Regions from separate parts of the Paenibacillus sp. M2 genome, predicted to be linked through region 2. Evidence: riboswitches for the same ligand, from Rfam matches in the RefSeq annotation. Region 2 holds a riboswitch; each other region holds the start of a gene.
What was found. Region 2 has a riboswitch for cyclic di-AMP ahead of ACETMN_RS07310 (hypothetical protein). Riboswitches for the same ligand answer to the same signal wherever they lie in the genome.
Positions count from the first base shown of each region.

Region 1: it holds a riboswitch for cyclic di-AMP, as region 2 does, so the genes downstream of both, ACETMN_RS00530 (C40 family peptidase) here and ACETMN_RS07310 (hypothetical protein) in region 2, are expected to answer to the same signal.
Region 3: it holds a riboswitch for cyclic di-AMP, as region 2 does, so the genes downstream of both, ACETMN_RS00150 (3D domain-containing protein) here and ACETMN_RS07310 (hypothetical protein) in region 2, are expected to answer to the same signal.

Region 1 is NZ_CP169648.1:107,638-111,852, reverse strand. Features, by position in the region: gene ACETMN_RS00540 (M1 family metallopeptidase) at 1-710, shown strand, start outside; gene ACETMN_RS00535 (hypothetical protein) at 721-1,572, shown strand; cyclic di-AMP (ydaO/yuaA leader) riboswitch at 1,818-1,955, shown strand; gene ACETMN_RS00530 (C40 family peptidase) at 1,959-2,429, shown strand; gene ACETMN_RS00525 (GNAT family N-acetyltransferase) at 2,785-3,279, shown strand; gene ACETMN_RS00520 (c-type cytochrome) at 3,430-3,786, shown strand; gene rbsK (ribokinase) at 3,861-4,215, opposite strand, start outside.
Region 2 is NZ_CP169648.1:1,627,786-1,632,000, reverse strand. Features, by position in the region: gene ACETMN_RS07320 (Nramp family divalent metal transporter) at 11-1,306, shown strand; gene ACETMN_RS07315 (HAD family hydrolase) at 1,449-2,132, opposite strand; gene ACETMN_RS07310 (hypothetical protein) at 2,260-2,655, opposite strand; cyclic di-AMP (ydaO/yuaA leader) riboswitch at 2,774-2,949, opposite strand; gene ACETMN_RS07305 (glutathione peroxidase) at 3,321-3,800, shown strand; tRNA gene ACETMN_RS07300 (tRNA-Leu) at 3,949-4,031, opposite strand.
Region 3 is NZ_CP169648.1:31,833-36,047, reverse strand. Features, by position in the region: gene rsmA (16S rRNA (adenine(1518)-N(6)/adenine(1519)-N(6))-dimethyltransferase RsmA) at 1-765, opposite strand, end outside; gene rnmV (ribonuclease M5) at 770-1,315, opposite strand; gene ACETMN_RS00150 (3D domain-containing protein) at 1,471-2,655, opposite strand; cyclic di-AMP (ydaO/yuaA leader) riboswitch at 2,929-3,182, opposite strand; gene ACETMN_RS00145 (TatD family hydrolase) at 3,424-4,194, opposite strand.

The DNA.
Region 1 (4,215 bases), 1.5 Mb from region 2:
CCTCTTATGCAGAAGACAAACTAATGGAGCAGGAATACGGATTGATTCCAAATCTGCCGGTACAATCGGGACTGATTACTTCTCCTTCATCGTTAACACAAGAATCCTGGAAGTTCGATTCACAGAATGAGTATGCAGCCAATGTCTATACACGTGGCAAGCTTGTATTGCTTGGTATCGAACACCAAGTCGGTGCCAAAAAGATGGAACGCATTCTCTCTACCTATGTGAAGAAGTACCGCTTCAAACATCCCACTTCGGCTGATTTTCAGAACGTTGTGGAACAAGTGACCCGCACTTCCTGGTCTGATTATTTTGATCAATATGTCTATGGTAACGGGATGGCTGACTTTGCTGTAGAGAAGATTCGTGTTACGCCCGTACAGAAAGACGGTCAAACATTGTACGAGTCATCCGTGACGATCGCAAAAAAAGGGAGTGATTACAGCGCCGTTCCTGTTCGCATTGCTTTTGAAGACGGGCATATCCTCACCAAGCAATGGAATGGCAAAGAAGATCGCATCACCTATAAATTAACTCACACATCCCCCGTATCCTGGGCCATGACCGATCCCCTGTACTCGATCGTGCTGGAGAACCGCCATATGAACAATTTCCTGAAATCCGGACTGGATGAGCGGGCGAAGTCCCGCTGGAGCATGAGTGTAACCAAACTAATAGAAGCCATATTCGGAGGTCTGTCATGGTGAGGTGGAAACGGTGAAAGCGAAAATACGTGAAGGCTGGTTTCTCGTCCGTCAGCATATGTTCATTGCCGCACTCTTATTTCTCTATCAACTCATTTGGGGATATTTCTTCTATCGAATGGTACAATCGGCGGTCATCCCACTGCTCCTGCGCTATCCAGATGCTGATGCGGGGGAGCTGAGTACACTTTTGTTCAAAATGGAAAGTCAACTTAACCTGTTTACCCATCCGGAGGTTCATCGTTATCTATGGATTCTCGGGGGCATGCTGCTGGTTCGCATGTTGATCAGCCCCCTCATTCAGGCAGGACTGCTCTACTCACTTCAGCACTTTAATTCTACAGAAGAGCGCATCCCCTTTGTCCGCGGAATCAAAAATCTGTGGAAACCGATGCTGCTGCTACACACCGTACGTACATTATTGATCCTTCTGCCCGCCTACTGGCTCATACCGAAGCTCTACTCTATTCTCATGGAAGGTTTTCATTCCCTTCAATTACTTTTGCCTGGTATACCTTATGTTGCTGCCTGGATTGTATATGGCTGGATCATCCACCATGCCATACTCTACATGCAGTTCGGTGTTTCGGCACCAGAAGGAGAAGGCGGGGCTCACGGTACCCTCAAAGCACTCTGGATTGCACTGCGTCATCTCATCGCTGTAATCGGCATTGCACTCCTGCTGGGCGGAGTACACCTGCTCGTCTTTGGGGCATTCACTTCAGCCTCATGGTTATTAACGGGACTTACCGGACTTATACTACAACAGACGTATCCACTTGCCAGATGTCTATTGAATCTGTGGAAAATATGCAGCCATTTCCGATTATGGCAGTCCAAAATATCCAAAGGTGAGAGCAGATAGATTAAAAATTGTTACCATCACAAGTTAAACTCATGGCCTAATATGTACTTATAAATAGGCAAACCTCAACCTTTCCCCGTCAAAGGTCGAGGTTTTTTTTGCTAAATTTGTTGCTAAACGTTGCCAAAGCCGTACTCCTCTGTTACAATAATCGCAGTGAGTTTTTAGTAACAACTTTGTAATCTTTACATTCATATTTGTAACTACTTAAAATTAAATCGTCATTTCTTGATTTCGCAGGTGCATAACTAGCACAGCCAAATTCCTGGCACCTGGGAAGCGGGGGAACCAGTTATGGGTGAATTGATCTTGCTACAGAGGGATCATAGGGGACCTTCAACCGAATCCTTAAGCTAACCTCGCAGGCATTGGAAGGGGAATATCTCTTGTTCAAGAAGAAATTAACCGCAGCTGTACTTAGCATCACATTCGCTTTATCGCTTGGTGCAGGTAGCGCATTCGCAGATTCAAAGATGGACACAGTAATTGATTCAGCAATGGGAACTACATACAAAAGTGGGGGAACAACGCTTAACGGCTTTGACTGCTCCGGATTTACACGGTATGTATTCGACAAGTTGGGTATTGATTTGGCACGCCAATCCAGTTCCCAATTCGACATGGGCGATTCTGTATCCCGCATGGAAATGAGAGCTGGCGATCTGGTGTTCTTTAATACAACAGGTAAAGGCGTATCCCATGTAGGAATCTTTGTAGGGGATGGAAAGTTTGCACACTCCTCTTCTTCCAAAGGCGTTACGATCAGTGCATTGAGTGAAAACTATTGGGCCAATCGTTATGTTGGCGCGAAACGGATTATGAGCACGGACGCATATGAATCACTGGCCCTTGACTAGGGACAAGCTGAGCAACATAATGCTGTAACCATTAACCATACTGGAACGAAGCAAGAAGCATAACAGAACCGCCCGGTACATTCTCCGCAGGAATGTATCCGGCGGTTTTTTTGTGCTTCAATCCTTATTCATGTTGCAAGGTATACTCTGGGTATATCCTGCGACATCAACAGGTTCATTTTGCGTTCGTTCGTCCGTGCCCTTATGATGTTTTTACCCATCCCGTTATAATATAAACGAAATTACCGGAACTTTTGTTTCATTTTTTTTCTGGGGAAGGAAGACTTGCTAAAAGAACATCACTTTTGTAGAGTGGACAAAGAGTTCTGTTTCAAGGAAAGGAGCATGCAAGTGTATGAAGGAAGCCCCTGTGACGTTTCACGTTGTACCCATGCGAGAAGAACATGCGGAGCTCATCTGCAGTTGGCAGTATGATCCGCCTTACAATATCTACAGCTGGCTCCCCTGGGAGCAGATGAAAGCTCTGGAAGTGGAATTCGGAGATGCACAGCTGCGACAGGAGCAATATGCAATCGTCCTGGATCAGAACGATCGTATATGTGGATTTGCTCAATACTTCCCACTTCAAGGGGTAACCCGGATTGGCCTCGGCATGCATCCAGAGCTGTGTGGTCAGGGTCAAGGGACAGCTTTTGTCACGGCCATTGTACAGGAAGCCATTCGCCGAAATCCGAAGAATGAGATCGATCTGGAAGTGCTCACTTGGAATGCTCGTGCCATTCAAGTCTATCTGAAGAGTGGATTTGTCACCCAGGATACATACGAACGACAGACCCCAAGCGGCTTAAAGCCCTTTCACTGTATGGTTTATGAAGGGCCTCGTGATTAGAATCTCTTGCAAAACAACTAAATTTGCGCCTTGTTATGTGATTAGTTCAAAATTTTCCCACAAAATGCTATGATGTCAGTACAGGTTCCGTTATAATGATATGGATAGTTTTAGGTTAGATGATCTTTCATTCTGGAGGGGACATAAGGGATGCACAAATGGATCATGAGCGGAGTATTTTTTGCAGCATGCGCTTTAGCTATTGTTTTAATGTTTACGCTTCCAGGGAAAGAAGAAGTGGCTGAAGAAGCCAAGCCAACCATGCCGGAAGTCACATTGGATGCCGGACAGGCTGAAGCACTGGTCAAAGCCAATTGTATCTCCTGTCACGGGGATCAGCTGCAAGGTGGCGTAGGACCTGCTCTGGCAAACATCGGCAGCCAGGATGATCTGGAGAAGATCTATTCTACGATTGTCAAAGGTAAAGGTGGCATGCCTTCCTTCAAGGGCAAGCTGCAAGATGAAGAGATTGCAAATATCGCCATGTGGCTTTCAGAGAAGAAATAATCTCTGCACACGCATAACAAAGAGGCCCTTAATCCCCTTTTCGGAGAGTAAGAGCCTCTTTGTTATATCAATTATTAAGCCTTTGCCGCATGCTCGTCCAGAAAGGCCTCCACTTCACGTGCGAACGGCATCCCGGACTGGGCGCCGAGCTTCGTCACGGATAACGCGGCCGCACCCATGGCAAAGCCTACGGCCGCGTCCAACGTCTCACCGCGCGCGAGGGCTACCGCCAACGCGCCATTGAAGCAATCGCCAGCGCCGGTCGTATCGACGGCGCTTACGGCGTAGCCGGGCGCACGGCATGCGCCGGCACGCCCTGCCTGTACGCGGCCACCAGGCGCTGCCGCGTACACAGCCCCCTCGGGGCCGAGCGTCGTGACGACAGCGGCCCCGAGGGATGCGGCGAGCTCTGCGACCGCCGCATCCAGG
Region 2 (4,215 bases):
TACTGCGGGCATGGCCCCTTCCCTTGGAGAAGCACATAGTTCCATGAAAGTTCCGCAGAATGCGTCATGGTGGAAGAAATTCCTCGCCTTTGTAGGCCCAGGATACCTCGTTGCCGTAGGTTACATGGACCCCGGGAACTGGGCAACAGATATCGCAGGCGGCTCGCAGTTCGGGTACACCTTGTTATCCGTTATCCTGTTATCGAACCTGATGGCCGTTGTCCTTCAGTCGCTGGCTGGCAAACTCGGTATCGTCACTGGACGGGATCTGGCTCAAGCCTGTCGTGAACGATTCAGCATGCCTGTTGTCGTGATGTTATGGATTCTGTGTGAACTCGCCATTGCAGCTACCGATCTGGCTGAGGTCATAGGTTCTGCTATCGCATTAAAGCTGTTATTTAACATCCCCATGTTATATGGCGTTATTATCACCGCAGTTGATGTACTCCTGATTCTTGTACTGCAAAACAAAGGTTTCCGCGCTTTGGAAACACTCGTCATTGTGCTAATGGCGACCATTGCCCTCTGCTTCGGGATTGACCTCTTCCTGGCGAAACCCGATATGGGCGGTGTTCTCCATGGTTTTGTACCAAATGTTGAGATTTTGCAAAACCCGGCCATGCTCTATATCGCTATTGGTATTATTGGAGCAACTGTGATGCCGCATAATCTGTATCTGCATTCTTCCATTGTGCAGACCCGTCAGATCGAACAGACCCCACAGGGCAAAAAAGAAGCTATTCGGTACTCGACCATGGATTCTACAATCGCGTTGACACTGGCCCTGTTCATCAATGCGGCCATCCTGATTGTATCTGCTGCTGTATTCCACAGTGCTGGTATGACGCAGGTTGCCGAGATCGCAGATGCCTATCATCTGCTGACACCTCTATTGGGTACTACGGTTGCAAGTACTCTGTTCGGTGTGGCGCTGCTAGCATCAGGTCAGAACTCTACCCTTACAGGTACACTCGCTGGGCAGATCGTTATGGAAGGTTTCCTGAACATTCGAATTCCGGCTTGGCTGCGCAGACTGGTCACACGTCTGATCGCCATCATCCCGGCGGTAATTGTGACAGCCATTGCAGGAGAACATGGCACAGAAGAACTGCTCATTTTGAGCCAGGTCGTGCTGTCGCTTCAACTGCCCTTTGCTGTGATTCCCCTGGTGTTGTTCACAAGTGATAAAAAAAGTATGGGTGCATTTGCCAACAAATTGTGGCTCAAAATCATCTCATGGGTCATTGCCGCGATTATCGTTGTGCTGAATGTATATCTGATCATTCAGACGATTCGGTTATTCTAATCTCGTTCTTATGAACTAAATCCTAAAAAGGCTGATCAACTCCGGTATTCTATACCCAAGTTGATCAGCCTTTATTGTTGCAATACAGCAACATGTTTCCTTTTATAATAAAACTCATACTCCAATAAATAACCATCTGAATCTAATCCTGATTTGGCATCAGTAAGGGCAGGAGTTGATCCAATGAATCCACAGTCCAATCCGCACGTTTGTCATCCGATAGTTCTGGCTGGAATCTTCCGTAACCCTGCATAATTCGAATCGTACGCATGCCCAGCTTCCGAGCAGGTATAATGTCGTTATCGATCCGATCACCGATCATGACGGCTTCCTCCGGTTCACAACCAGCCTGCTTCAAGGCCACAGCGTATAACTCAGGGTCTGGCTTGGACACTCCTTCTTCAGCCGAGCAGGCCAGAACATCAACATACTTCCGCAAGCCGTAGCTCTCCAGTCTCTCTTCCGTTCCAGGACTCTGATTGGCAATAATGCCAATGCGATAATACCGTGACAACTGCTGAAGAACGGAATCCGCTGAAGGAAAAGGACGTTCAAGATCTTTTTGGAATTTCAGCTTGTCCTGAATCTGTTTTTGGTGTCCCTCGTCTTCAACGAATGTGCGAATCGCCACTCTCATAGGCCATTGCTCATATTTCTGGTAACAGTTCGCGAACAGTTCGCGTACCGCCTCAATCTTCACCGGATACCCCAATGCACAGGCTTCGCGGACGAACTGTCCGATAATATCATCAACCGGCTCCCATTCATCCACCAGCGTATCTCCAACATCAAAAAACAACCATTTCAATCCACCTACATCCGGCACACCAATTCCTCCTTGTAAGCATAAAAAAGAAGACTCACCATCACGCATGAGTCTCCTCAAACTTCCGTTTATCGATACATTCAATTATAACAGGCACCTTACACCTGAGCAATCACAAGCTATGGCATTAACCATTGAGGAGAAAGCCAACTTCCCCATTGAGCGAATATACAATCCGGTCTGCGCCCATGCCCCGATAGATGCCCTTAGGATGACTCTGCTCCGTAATCACGCACAGGGATTTCGAAGTCCATGAACGACAGATCTGTAAATAACGACAGGTCAGATTCAGGCTGTTCTCGAAAATAAACACGTTACCTACGCTGCCCTGCGGCAAAAACCATTTTTGAGCTGCAGCTGTATTCATGCGAATGACATGTTCTACTCCGATTCTACGGAGTCTGCGCTCTTCCCCTGCACTGTTGGTTAGAACGGCAAACGGCATTTTTTTGTACATCAGCAATTTAATAAATTTGCGTCCTGCTTCATTTGGAGCAGTCACTAAAATCATCTCAGTATCCATCATTCGTTCCTCCCTTGGCGTGAAAAGACAACAAAAAAGAAGCGTGGGGGACCAAGGCCTCCCGAACGCTTCTTAAATAACCCATGGCGAAAACACCATGAACCAGCGTACGGCTTGTTGCCTCTCCCTTTAACGCTTACGAGGTTAGCTGACGGATTCGGGCGCGAGAGTCGCCCTATTTCCGGCTGTCACCGGAAAATTCACCCCATGAATGCCCACTGTCCTGGACAGCGCATTCCGTTGGTTCCCCCGTTTCCCATTCATCAATGAATGGAAACTCAGCGATTAAAACATCGTTCGTATATCTTAAGGTAAGATCGAACGATATTATCGTTTGTTTCGTTTTTCAAGTACAATTTAGTTTAAATTGAAATTACGTTATGAATCATACACCCCCGCCATGACGGTGTAAAGTCCTTACAGATCACCAAATCGGCAGATTTTTGCCAATACTCGTTTATAATAACGCTTACAATAAGGTTATACTCTATCCACCTCTTCAAGGCTATCTAATTCTCACTCTGACGAAAATCACTTCGCAATTCATTCACGTATTCTGCACAACTTGCCTGTTTTGATGCTTTTAACACCACATTAGTTTTGCAATATTTAATTGTAGCCAATATAATAGAAGATATAAGAGTAAATAAATGGAGGCGATTTAGATGACAGTCTACGATTACAAAGTGAATACCCTTCGCGGTCAAGAAGTTGAAATGTCCGACTACCGTGACAAAGTGCTCCTGATTGTGAATACGGCAAGCTCATGCGGCCTTACTCCTCAATTCAAAGGTCTGCAAGAACTGCAAGACAAGTTTCAAGATGCTCCATTTGAAGTTCTTGGTTTCCCAAGCAACCAGTTTGCACAGGAAAAAGGATCTTCCGACGATATTGCCGAGTTCTGTCAGATGAATTATGGCGTAAGCTTCCCAATGTTTGAGAAAATTGATGTGAACGGCTCAAGCGCTCACCCTCTTTTCCAACACCTTAGCACAGAAGCTCCTGGCCTGCTCGGCTCCAAAGCAATCAAATGGAACTTCACCAAATTCCTTGTGGATCAGAACGGACAGGTACTGAAACGTTATGCTCCCAAAACAACACCGGACAAGATTGAAGAAGATATCAAGAACTTACTTCAAAAATAATACACAGGCCACCCGTAGCCGTAAGGTAGAGCACCATTGCCTCGGTAATGGATGGCTTTTTTCCTCAACCCAGATGTCATACTGTTCGAAAAAGACAAAAAAAGAAGCTCTCCAATAACGGAAAGCTTCTTCTTCATCGTTCATATGATGCGGTCGAGAGGACTCGAACCTCCACGGGCATACGCCCACTACCCCCTCAAGATAGCGTGTCTGCCATTCCACCACGACCGCATGTCGTAAATAATCGGCAACAGAATTGATTATACCGGGTTCAGAACTAAAAGTAAAGTATTTTTAAATACTACTTTTTCAGCTAGGCATTTTCATCAAAAATCGCATAATCTCGTCATCTTTACCCATGAACTGCATATTATTAGATTTGATCTCCTCTTTTTCGGTAAGAGCCGATCTTGTT
Region 3 (4,215 bases), 1.6 Mb from region 2:
CTTTGTGAAGAAACGTGCTTTCAAGTTGTTTGAGATTGTTTTTCTCCGCTGGGCAAAAGAAGCCTGTACCACTTCGAAGTAGTGTGCTTCATCCGGAATCTCCACTGGCGGTTGCTCGCGCACTTTCAGCTTAATGACAGCCGATTCCACATTAGGTTGCGGAATGAAGACCGTGGGCGGCACAATACACACAAGCTCCGGCATACTGTAATACTGAACTGCTATGCTTAGACTGCCGTAATCTTTTGATCCTGGTGCAGCAGCCATCCGTTCAGCCACTTCTTTTTGGATCATGACAACAATACTGTCTACCGGCAGCTTCTCTTCCAACAGTTTCATCATGATTGGAGTCGTTACATAATAAGGCAGGTTAGCCACGACACTGACTTTGTCCACGGATGCAAAATCCGTATTAAACAACTCAGCCAGATCAAGCTTCAACACATCCCCATGATGAACACGTACATTCGAATAAGGCTGCATCACTTCTCCCAGGATTGGGATCAAGCGCTGATCAATCTCTACGGCTGTGACAGGACCGGCTACCCGAGCCAGTCGCTCCGTAAGGGCTCCAATACCCGGCCCGATCTCTAGTGCGCCCTTGGACTCGTCCAGGTCGGCTGCATTAACGATTTTGTTCAGTATATTTTGATCGATCAGAAAGTTCTGACCCAGACTTTTCTTAAATGAGAATCCATGTTTTTGAATAATCTCTTTCGTTCGCTTGGGCGTTGCAATTTCTATCGTATCTTCCATGTCCTTCATATGCTCACAATCCTTCACGTTCAATTTGCGCTAATGCTGTAGAGAACTCTTCCCGTGTAATCTGAAATACACTGAGACGTTTGTGGAACTGCTTACCGTTACAATAACCGATGCCCAGCAGATTGCCCATCTCCATGCGACGTGCAGCAGCCTGCGGATGCACGATAAGTCCTGCCGCGATCAGGTCCTCCCAATCGATCAGACTCGGAGCACCTTCGTATGATGTATGTACGCGCGCCAGAGCATGACGGATCGCCTCTGGTGAGGCATTCTCCACCCCAATGTCCCCTTTGCGCGTTGCATCGGCTTCCGGAATGAAAGCATGCTTGCATCCAGGCACCTTATTCGCAATAATTTTACGAATGCGTTCGCCGGCATGATCCGGATCTGTCAGTACAATGACTCCCCGTCTCTCCTGAGCAAGCGCAATCCGCTTCAGAATGCGTTGGTTGATGGCTGATCCACCTGTTTCTATTGTATCGGCTTCCACGGCCCGACGGATGGCTACCGTATCATCACGGCCTTCCACCACAATGACTTCTTTTATCATGTTCCATTTCTTCCTTTCTAACGCAAAAAGAAGAGGAATATCCTCTTCTCTGCCAAACGGCGGGGGAGACTGAATTCAGACTCCTCCGCCGCATATTCCGCATGAATCATTCATGCAACTATTTTATAGCATTCCCATTTCAAAGTAAAACGATTTTAGTTCGCTTCCGGCTTCACCGGACCGATCACGTAGACCGTCTTGCCTTTCTTGCGTCCAAAATTCAGGGCATGCTTCACACTGTCATAATACACATCAATTTTGTTCCCTTTAATCGCACCGCCTGTGTCTTCCGCACGACGGAATCCCAGACCTTCGATATATACCCACCAGCCAATTGGAATGACTTTGGGATCAACCGCAATGGTGCGCCCTTCCGTTACACGAGTACCGGAAGCTGTTTTAGTTCCAATGCCAGGCTCTTCAGAAGAGTAGGCAGTCATGGATACATTTTTAAGTACTTTGGAGTATTTAAAAGAAGTCCCGGATACGGTAATCACTTTGCTGCCCGAGGCAGATGTTTTCTTCGAGTTCGTTGTTGTAGCCTTTTTGGTTGTTGAAGTTTGAGCCGATACGGTCTGAATCTCAGGTTCTTTCACGACCGGTTTTGCTTTGGTGCCGACAGCGATCACTTTATCTACACGATTATTCGCGACAGATTTGCGGACCATTTTTTTGGAGACCAATTCTCCATCCTGAAATACCTTTTCGATATGCTGCACAAGTTTGCCTTCTTTGCCGTTCACAACGACACGGTTATCCCCTTTGTACAAGCTAGGGTCAGCCGTTTTAATGACTTTGTAAGCGATCGGTTGCTCTACTTCGACTGTACGCTTTGTTACGCGCACTACACGGATCTTCATCTCCGCTTTGATCGCAGTTCCAAGCGCCGGATACACTTTATCATTACTTTCAACTTGAATACCTGATTTTTGAATTGCATCTTCTACCGATGAATCCGTTGTATACAGAGTCTTGGTGTCTCCGTCTGCCGTAATGTTAACTGGAACGGCCCGCTCAATAACAATTCGGTCTCCATCTGTAATTGCCCCGTTCATGGACATGGATACCTTATCGTGAGGGCTGACTGTGATCGACTGCTCCTCCAGCATTTCCTGAAGCATTCCTGTACGAGTCTCTACCACCTGAGCTTTGCCATCAATAACCAGTGAAATTTGTTTCCCGGCCTGACCGTAAACGACTAACAAGATCATGATTGTAAGCGCAATTGAGAAAATCGCGATCAATGCCATTTGACGCATGTTCTCATGCTTCCACCGCAACGCGAAAGACTTACTGGATGATCGTGACTCATGGGTCTCTTCTGGTTGGAATGTGCCCACTTCTCCGTCCTCCTTCATAGCCTCGCCGTCTAAAGTAATGCATGATGTCTTTGACGTGACTATACCAAATTTTCTACAGAACACAGATTGGACCAACATAATCCGGTTCTGCACCATGAATCAATCTTCGCAACATGATGTCATCCTCCTGAATACCTACCGTATGATGACAATATTTCTTTTATTCAAAAACAAAAAAGCCAAAGAAAGAGTGTAAGAGGAACTCTTTCGTGGCTTCCGAATGATTTTGAATATCGGAAATTCATGCACGAGGTTGCCTCTCTTTTTCCGCTTGCGAGGTTAGCTGTCGGGTTCGGGCGAAAGAGAGCCGCCCTATCTTGGGTCACCCGCTCATGGCGGACGCCCTTGAATTCACCCCGAGACCCAAAGAAGAAATCAAATACGGCTTCGCAGATCCCTTCGCTGCTTTTGGGTCAGCGAACGTTGCGCATCGGCCAAATACACCGATGTTTAAGCCCTATTGGTTCCCCCGCTCTCCGTTAACGGAGACTCAGCGAGACTGATTCATGAAAGTAATGTTGTTTCATCGGAAAGTGTCCCTTTGTTCATCCCCCGAACATCTGTCCAATTTTCCGCACAACAATTCACTGAAAAGATGATATCCTGTTTTGATGCATGTTGTAAAGCGTTGATCAAGTACGTTTTTCTGAATATTTGGTTAAAATATTGTAATATTCTTGATTTATTTGGATCAAAGAGCAAATTACCTCCTCTTACCTGCCTTTTTCGCCTCATTTGCTCGTTTTTTTAACGAATTCCAAATCGTTCCATGGCATTTTTGGTTGTTATTGCAGCAATTTCCTCCACCGAAATGCCTTTAATTTCCGCAGCTGCCTCTGCAACCAGACGTACATGCGCTGTCTCATTTCGCTTTCCACGATAAGGGTGAGGTGTCAAATATGGAGCATCTGTTTCAATGAAAAACCGGTCCATAGGAACCTTCTCCAGCACCTCTTTGGGCTGCTTTGCATTTTTGAATGTGATCGGTCCTCCGAAGGAGAGATGGAAGCCCATATCGAGACAACTTTTGGCTGTTTCCCAGCTGCCCGAGAACGAGTGCATCACACCACCAACTTCACCCGCTTTCTCTTCACGCAAAATTCTTATGATATCCTCATGTGCATCCCGATTATGGATGACAATCGGCATGTTTACTTCACGCGCCAAAGCAATTTGTTGTCGTAATACGCGATGCTGTATTTCTTTTGGTGATGTCTCCCAATGATAATCCAATCCAATCTCACCGATCGCAACCACTTTTTCATGTTTGCATAAAGATGCAATCCACTCCAAATCGCCGTCCTGCATTGTGATCGCATCTACGGGATGCCACCCTACAGCTGCATATATAAAGTCATATGTTTCAGCGAGTTTCATTGTGGTTGGAATTGTCTCCCGGTTAAAACCAATGTTGATCATGCGACCAACTCCTGCATCCACAGCACGCTGAATCATGTCCTCGCGGTCCTCGTCGAATTGTGGTGCATCCAGATGTGTATGTGTGTCGAACAGCATCATGTCTGTATCTCCCTTCATGTC